Regions from separate parts of the Curtobacterium sp. LFS079 genome, predicted to be linked through region 2. Evidence: predicted binding sites of a transcription regulator. Region 2 holds the regulator's gene; each other region holds the start of a gene.
The links. Region 2 encodes LexA, which represses DNA repair genes until DNA is damaged. Its sites were predicted from a motif close to TCGAACANNTGTTCGA; they were not measured.

Region 1 (2,264 bases), on a different contig from region 2:
CGGGGCTCGATCTCGTCGATGGCCAGCGGGTGCTCGTTGGGGCACGCCAGGTTCTCCGAGAACGCGCGGATTCGGGCGGGGTCCTCGGCATCGAGGTCCACGAATTCCGCAAGCACGCGGCCCTCGGCCAGGGACAACGCGGTTTCGATGGAATCGGTGAGGCGCTGGCTGATGCCTTCCTTGACCACCAGCCGGTCCACCACCACTTCGATGGTGTGTTTGAACTGCTTCCCCAACTTGGGCGGATCGTTCAGCTGGACCAGCTCGCCATCGACGCGGGCTCGGGCGTAGCCCTTGGCGGTGAGCTCCTTGAAAAGCTCCACGAATTCACCCTTGCGCCCGCGGACCACCGGCGCCAGGACCTGGAAGCGGGTTCCGGTGTCGAGCTCGAGGAGCTGGTCGACGATCTGCTGCGGCGTCTGGCGGGTGATGGGCTCGTGGCACACAGGGCAGTGCGGGTGGCCGACGCGCGCCCACAGCAGGCGCATGTAGTCGTAGATCTCGGTGATGGTGCCCACCGTGGAGCGCGGGTTCTTGCTGGTGGACTTCTGGTCGATGGACACCGCCGGGGACAGGCCTTCGATGAAGTCCACGTCCGGCTTGTCCACCTGGCCGAGGAACTGCCTTGCATAGGCCGACAGTGACTCCACGTAGCGCCGCTGGCCTTCGGCGAAGATGGTGTCGAAAGCAAGGGATGACTTGCCGGACCCGGACAGGCCGGTGAACACGATCATGGCGTCGCGGGGCAGGTCGAGGTCGACGTTGCGGAGGTTGTGCTCCCGCGCGCCCTTGACCACGAGCCGGGACAGGTCATGTCCGGCAGGCTGTACAGGGACAGGGGGAACGCTCTTGAGGGTTTCGACGGCGGAGTCTTCAGCTACGGCTTTGGGCACCCACTAATGCTAATCGAAAACTTCTTCGAATTTCCATGTGCGGGTGCGGGTACCCGCCGCACCGGCGCGACAGGGCCCGACGCCCGCCCGTAGCACCGCGGTGCGCGTAAGCGTCGTCCCGAGGGCCCCGCCGCGAGCTTGCGAGCGGTGGGAAGGGACCTACGCGCTACGCTTCGTCGTAGGCGGCCGCGAGAAGCTGCACGGCCTCGGCGAAACTGGCGCCCTGCGCCCTGGCCGCGGCGGCGTATTCGGCGGCGACGGCGGCAAGCACGCTGTGCCGTTCGTCGCGGGCGCAGACCACTGTTCCGTTCCTGCCGCGGGTGGCCACGACGCCGGCGGCCTCGAGTTCCTTGTACGAGCGCGCCACGGTGTGCGGCGCGACGTCGAGCTGCTCGGCCAGCTTGCGCACGGCGGGCAGCCTGCTGCCGACCGGGAGGGTGCCGCTGTCTGCGAGGTCGATGATCCGCAGGCGGAGCTGTTCGAAAAGCGGGACCGAACTCGTCTGGCTCGGCCGCCACTCCCCCGGGAACACCCCCGGGGAGCTCATCGGACAGTCCCGGTGCCGGCGTCGTCGAGGGGCGTTTCGGCGTCGTCGCTCCCGGCGAACTGGGCATCGTGCAGCCGGGCATAATGGCCGCCCCGGGCCAGCAGGGTCTGGTGCGTGCCGTGCTCGACTATCCGTCCGTGGTCCATGACGAGAATTAGATCAGCGTCCCTGATCGTGGACAAGCGGTGCGCAATGACGAAGGACGTCCGGTTGCTGCGGAGCCGGTGCATGGCGCGCCGGATCAGCACCTCCGTGCGCGTATCCACCCAACTTGTGGCCTCGTCCAGGACCAGGACGGGCCGCCCCGAAAGACGTGCCCGGGCGATGCTGAGCAGTTGGCGCTGGCCCTGGCTCAGGGGCTCCCCGCCATTGCTGAGCATGGTCGCGTAGCCGTCCGGGAGGGAGCGTACGAAATGGTCCACGTGGCTCGCCCCGGCGGCGGCGACGATCTCGGCGTCGCTGGCGTCGGGGTTGCCATACGCGATGTTTTCCCGGATGGTTCCCGTGAAGATCCAGGGCTCCTGCAGGACGACGCCGAAATGCTGCCGGAGTGCGTCGCGGGGCATCTCCGAGATATCCACGCCATCAACGGTGATCCGTCCGGCGTCCGGCTCATGGAAACGCATGAGAAGGTTCACCAAGGTGGTCTTCCCCGCCCCGGTGTGGCCGACTATGGCAACGGTCTGGCCCGGATCCACACTGAAGGAGAGGTCCTCGAGCACCGGGGTATCGGGCCGGTAGCGGAAGGAAATGTGCTCAAAGGACACCGCGCCGCGGCGGCCGTTTGCGGAAGCGGCGTCCGGCAGGGATACGGGCTCCGGCGG
Region 2 (2,264 bases):
ACGCCTGCTCGCCGCCCGCGAAAACCGCGAGGTGGTCTGGCTTTCGCGCGCCAGCACCTTCGATCCGCAACAGGGGTATTCGGCGCCGGACGAGGGCGCCCCGGCCTTGATCAACATCGCCCCGCTGAGCGTTGCCGGACGCCTGCGCGAAGGCCTGTTTGCGGATCACACCGTGGTGCTGACCTCTGCGACCCTCGCCATCGGCGCGGCATTCGAACCAGCTGCGGGTGGCCTCGGCCTGATGGGGGACGGCGCGCCAAGCTGGACCGGGGTGGACGTCGGCTCGCCTTTCGACTATCCGAAACAGGGAATGCTGTACGTGGCGGCGCACCTGCCGAAACCCGGCCGTGGAACCTCACCCGAAGCGCTCGACGAGCTCGAACGGCTGCTCCGCGCCTCCAATGGCGGCGCGCTGTGCCTGTTCTCCTCCCGCCGCGCAGCCGAAGAAGCGGCCGAACAGATGCGCTCCAGGCTGGACCTCTCGATCCTCTGCCAGGGGGAGTCCACCATGGCCGCCCTCGTGAAGCAGTTCGCCGACGAAAAGGACACCTGCCTTTTCGGAACGATGTCGCTCTGGCAGGGCGTGGACGTCCCCGGTGGTTCCTGCCGGCTTGTGGTGATCGACAGGATTCCGTTCCCGCGGCCGGACGACCCCCTGATGACTGCCCGCTCGCGTGCCGTGGCGCAGTCCGGAGGCAACGGCTTCATGGCGGTCTCGGCCACCCATGCTGCGATCCGCCTCGCCCAGGGCGCCGGCCGGCTGATCCGTACGACGGGTGACAAGGGAGTGGTGGCCGTGCTGGACTCCAGGCTGTCGACCGAACGCTATGGCGGGTTCCTGCGGGCTGCGCTTCCGCCCTTCTGGGCGACGACAGACAGCTCCGTGGTCCGCGGGGCACTCGAACGGCTGAGCGCCGGCTAAGAGGCCCCGCGTCGGGCGGCGGGAGGCCCCGGCCCTGCCGGCTAGAGGGAACGCAGGACCGAAACGACCTTGCCCATGATCGTGGCGTGGTCGCCGAGGATCGGTTCGTACTGGGTGTTCTGGGGCAGCAGCCACGTGTGGCCGTCCCGCTGGCGGAAAGTCTTGACCGTGGCTTCGTCGTCGAGCAGGGCCGCAACGATGTCACCGTTGACGGCGTCGTTCTGGCGGCGCACCACCACCCAGTCGCCGTCGCAGATTGCGGCGTCGATCATGGAATCACCGGCCACCTTGAGCATGAAGAGTTCGCCGTGGCCGACCAGCTGGCGGGGCAGCGGGAGCACGTCTTCCACGGTCTGGTCCGCCAGGATGGGACCACCGGCAGCGATGCGGCCCACCAGCGGAACCATGGCGGTATCGCTGGCGCTGGCCAGTTCGGTGACTGCGAGCCCGCCCGTGCTTCGCAGCGAGGCCGGAGCCTCCACGCCCGGAATCCCTGCCCCGCCGTCGAGGGTGAGTGGCATGAGCACTTCCATTGCACGCGGCCGTTTCGGGTCGCGCCGCAGATAGCCAAGCTTTTCCAACTGGGAAAGCTGGTGCGTGACGCTGGAGAGGCTGGCAAGGCCCACGGTGTCGCCGATCTCGCGCATGGAGGGCGGGTAGCCGTTGTCGTTCACGGAACGCTGGATGGTTTCCAGGATCTTCTTCTGGCGGACGGTCAGGCCCTTGGCTGCCTTGGGCAACTGCTGGCCCCGAGGGGAGGCCCCGTTGCCGTTGGCTCGTGCTGCCATGTGCCGCGTCCTTCCGTTCTTCCCCGGCCGATGGCCGGACCGGGTCCTAAAATGTCAGACCCTCCTGATGCACTTCTCCTGTGCCTGTTCCTTCCCTCAAACGTAGGGCAGGCACAGGGCTTTATCAAACATTTGTTCTAGCGAGTCTCGACACCATTCGTTGATAAGTGCTAAAAATGTCGTAGCAAGGTTCGAATATGTGTTCTAAGTCAGCAGTCCGGCGGTCCTTCGATTCGAATATCGGATTCGAACACCGGGGGATTCGGGTGCTGATGGAAGAGAGAATTGGCAGCCATGTGCCGGGTGGGTCCGGGTGCAGGCTTTTCATCAGGAGGGCTCAGCTCATGTCCGGCATCACCATCACCCGCGAATTTCCCAAGGCTGTCCCCGGCCGCCTCCGCTTGACACGCCGTGGCCGCATCGTCTTCTTCGGAATCCCGGCAATGCTGCTGCTCGCAGCGTTGCTGACCTTCGTCGGCTTCCTGAACTCGCCGGCCAAGGCTGCCGACGACGGAACCGTGCTGCGCGCGACCCCGACGGTCACGGTCACCGTC
Region 3 (2,264 bases), on a different contig from region 2:
TGCGCATACGCCTCTCCCACTCGACAACGATGTCGGTGGACTGCTCAAAATTGAGTAACTCGGCAAGGGTTGTCTGTACCGTTAGACCCGGCCGAGTGATTGACTGCGTAGACATACTCGCTCCTCCTGTTGATGGAAGGATACAAGGGTGGTCTGACATTCTGCGGACCACAGCTTGCAACCTAATCGTCGCGGACTGTCATGCTAACGCTGGGACTTCAGGAACGCGAGGAAGTCCATTACTTGTTTCGTTTCCTGCTCAGTGAGGTCAGAGAGTGCGCTTGCCGGAACCCCGGCGATCCGCGCGAGGCGGGATTCAGTCGGAAGCTGATTTGAATCCGATGGGAGGCCTGCGATTCGGAGGATCTCCGAATATTCAACCCCATACACTCGAGCTAGCTCAAAAAGAATCTTGGTAGATGGAATCTTGATTGAGCCGCTCTCAATTTGGCTTAGGTAGCCGTTTTTGACCACACCCTCAGACAGTTCTTCCACGCGTCGAAGTGTGTACCCTACCGCTTTCCGGGCAGCACGAAGATACGTGCCAAGGTCGGTGTTCATTTTCTTAGGATAGCAAGTGTTGCTCAGAATAACTAGCAAGACTCACTGCAAGTACCCTCTCGTCCATGGCTGCGGAACTTTGGCCGCAAGGGTGGGCGTTGATGCCTGGAAGCTACCCGTTCCCAGGACCGTTCAGGGGGCCTGGCTGCTGCTGTCCTGTTCTTGCGCGTGTGGGCCGCTTCCGAGAGTGTGAACTTTCAAAGCGCCAGCGCGACACGATCGGCCCGGTGGTGTCCACGACTACCACATCCTTAGAACATACTTTCGATTGCGCTAGTCTGTCCTAGTGTCTGATAAGAGCTCTATCGAGTGGACCGAAGCTACCTGGAACCCGACGACAGGTTGCGACCGCGTGTCAGCAGGCTGCGATAACTGTTATGCACTGACGCTAGCCAGGCGATTGAAGGCGATGGGGGCAGCAAAGTATCAGAATGATGGAGACCCCAGGACGAGTGGTCCTGGTTTCGGTCTCGCTGTTCATCCTGAAGCTCTTTCCACGCCATATTCTTGGAAGCGCCCGCGAGTCGTATTTGTGAATTCTATGAGCGACCTATTTCATGCCAGGGTTCCGCTGTCGTTCATTCGGGACGTTTTTGAAGTCATTTCGGAGACGCCACGCCACACCTATCAGGTCTTAACCAAGCGGCCTCGTCGTTTGGCCCGGATTGCTGATCAGCTTCAATGGCCAAGCAACTTATGGATGGGCACGAGCGTGGAGTCGGCAGACCAGTATCAGAGAGTGCTCGATCTCGTAAAAGTGCCGGCCTCAGTGCGGTTCATTTCGTGCGAACCCCTCCTCGGCCCGATTCCAGACGTTCCGCTGGGTGCAATCGATTGGGTGATAGCCGGAGGTGAGAGCGGATCCAAGGCGAGGCGAATGGACCCAGAGTGGGTTCGGGAGCTGCGGGACAGTTGCCTATCTTCAGGTACTCCGTTCTTCTTCAAGCAGTGGGGAGGCATCCGCCCCAAGAGCGGAGGGCGGGAACTGGACGGTCAAACGTGGGATCAGATGCCAGCCGGTAAGCCAACCCTGGCGATGTAGGCGCGTTGTAGCTTACCTTTTGCGGTGCCAGAGGGGATGATTCCTCGTGCCTCCAGAGACTTCAGTGCCAAACGGATGTGCTTTTCCCGTGCAAGACCAAGTGTGCGTCCAAGTACATGGTCAAGCTTGTCCTCTAAGGTAAACCCGGGGAAAGTGCCTAATAGGCTTTCCAAGTTCGACTCAATTTCTTCGCTCCACGCGAGTTCGTTGTCGTCGAACGCGAGGCCCCTCAACTCGGCCTGACCACCTGCCATACCTTCCTTCTGCTCTACGAGCCATTGGCGCCAATCCTTCCTTGCAAGAGACATGGCGTTATTCATCTCCCAGAGACCGTCAGGGTGGCGAGTGAAGAGTATGAGCTCGTAAACCGGCTTAGCTTCAAGGGAGTCGGAAACATCGGCAGTGATGTAACTACATCTCGTGGCCAGAGCGACGCGATCGGCGAAACCGACCAAGACTTCCGTTACCCAACCGTCAGGCTCGGATTCCGCCAGCTCGTGCCACCAGTCTCCGCCGAGGGCCTTATCCAGGGCCGTTATTTGAGCTGCTTTTGCGGCGTAACGCTTCTCAGACCGGAGAGCTCCGGAAATACGTCTTACTGCCTCGTAAGAGAAATTCATCAGTAACTCAGTTTTAGGCTGGTTTGATCTGGGAAGGTTGG

Region 1: uvrA (excinuclease ABC subunit UvrA) is a predicted target of LexA. The motif match lies at 907-922, and genes of this name have one in related genera.
Region 3: ACNQPB_RS13465 (DUF5131 family protein) is a predicted target of LexA. The motif match lies at 814-829, and genes of this name have one in related genera.

Annotation. Positions count from the first base shown of each region.
Region 1 is NZ_JBFPFO010000004.1:91,965-94,228, forward strand. It holds gene uvrA (excinuclease ABC subunit UvrA) at 1-893, opposite strand, end outside; gene ACNQPB_RS08770 (GntR family transcriptional regulator) at 1,060-1,440, opposite strand; gene ACNQPB_RS08775 (ABC transporter ATP-binding protein) at 1,437-2,264, opposite strand, start outside.
Region 2 is NZ_JBFPFO010000016.1:27,878-30,141, forward strand. It holds gene ACNQPB_RS18575 (ATP-dependent DNA helicase) at 1-922, shown strand, start outside; gene lexA (transcriptional repressor LexA) at 964-1,710, opposite strand; gene ACNQPB_RS18585 (LysM peptidoglycan-binding domain-containing protein) at 2,055-2,264, shown strand, end outside.
Region 3 is NZ_JBFPFO010000007.1:139,836-142,099, reverse strand. It holds gene ACNQPB_RS13470 (helix-turn-helix domain-containing protein) at 205-561, opposite strand; gene ACNQPB_RS13465 (DUF5131 family protein) at 848-1,603, shown strand; gene tcmP (three-Cys-motif partner protein TcmP) at 1,567-2,264, opposite strand, start outside.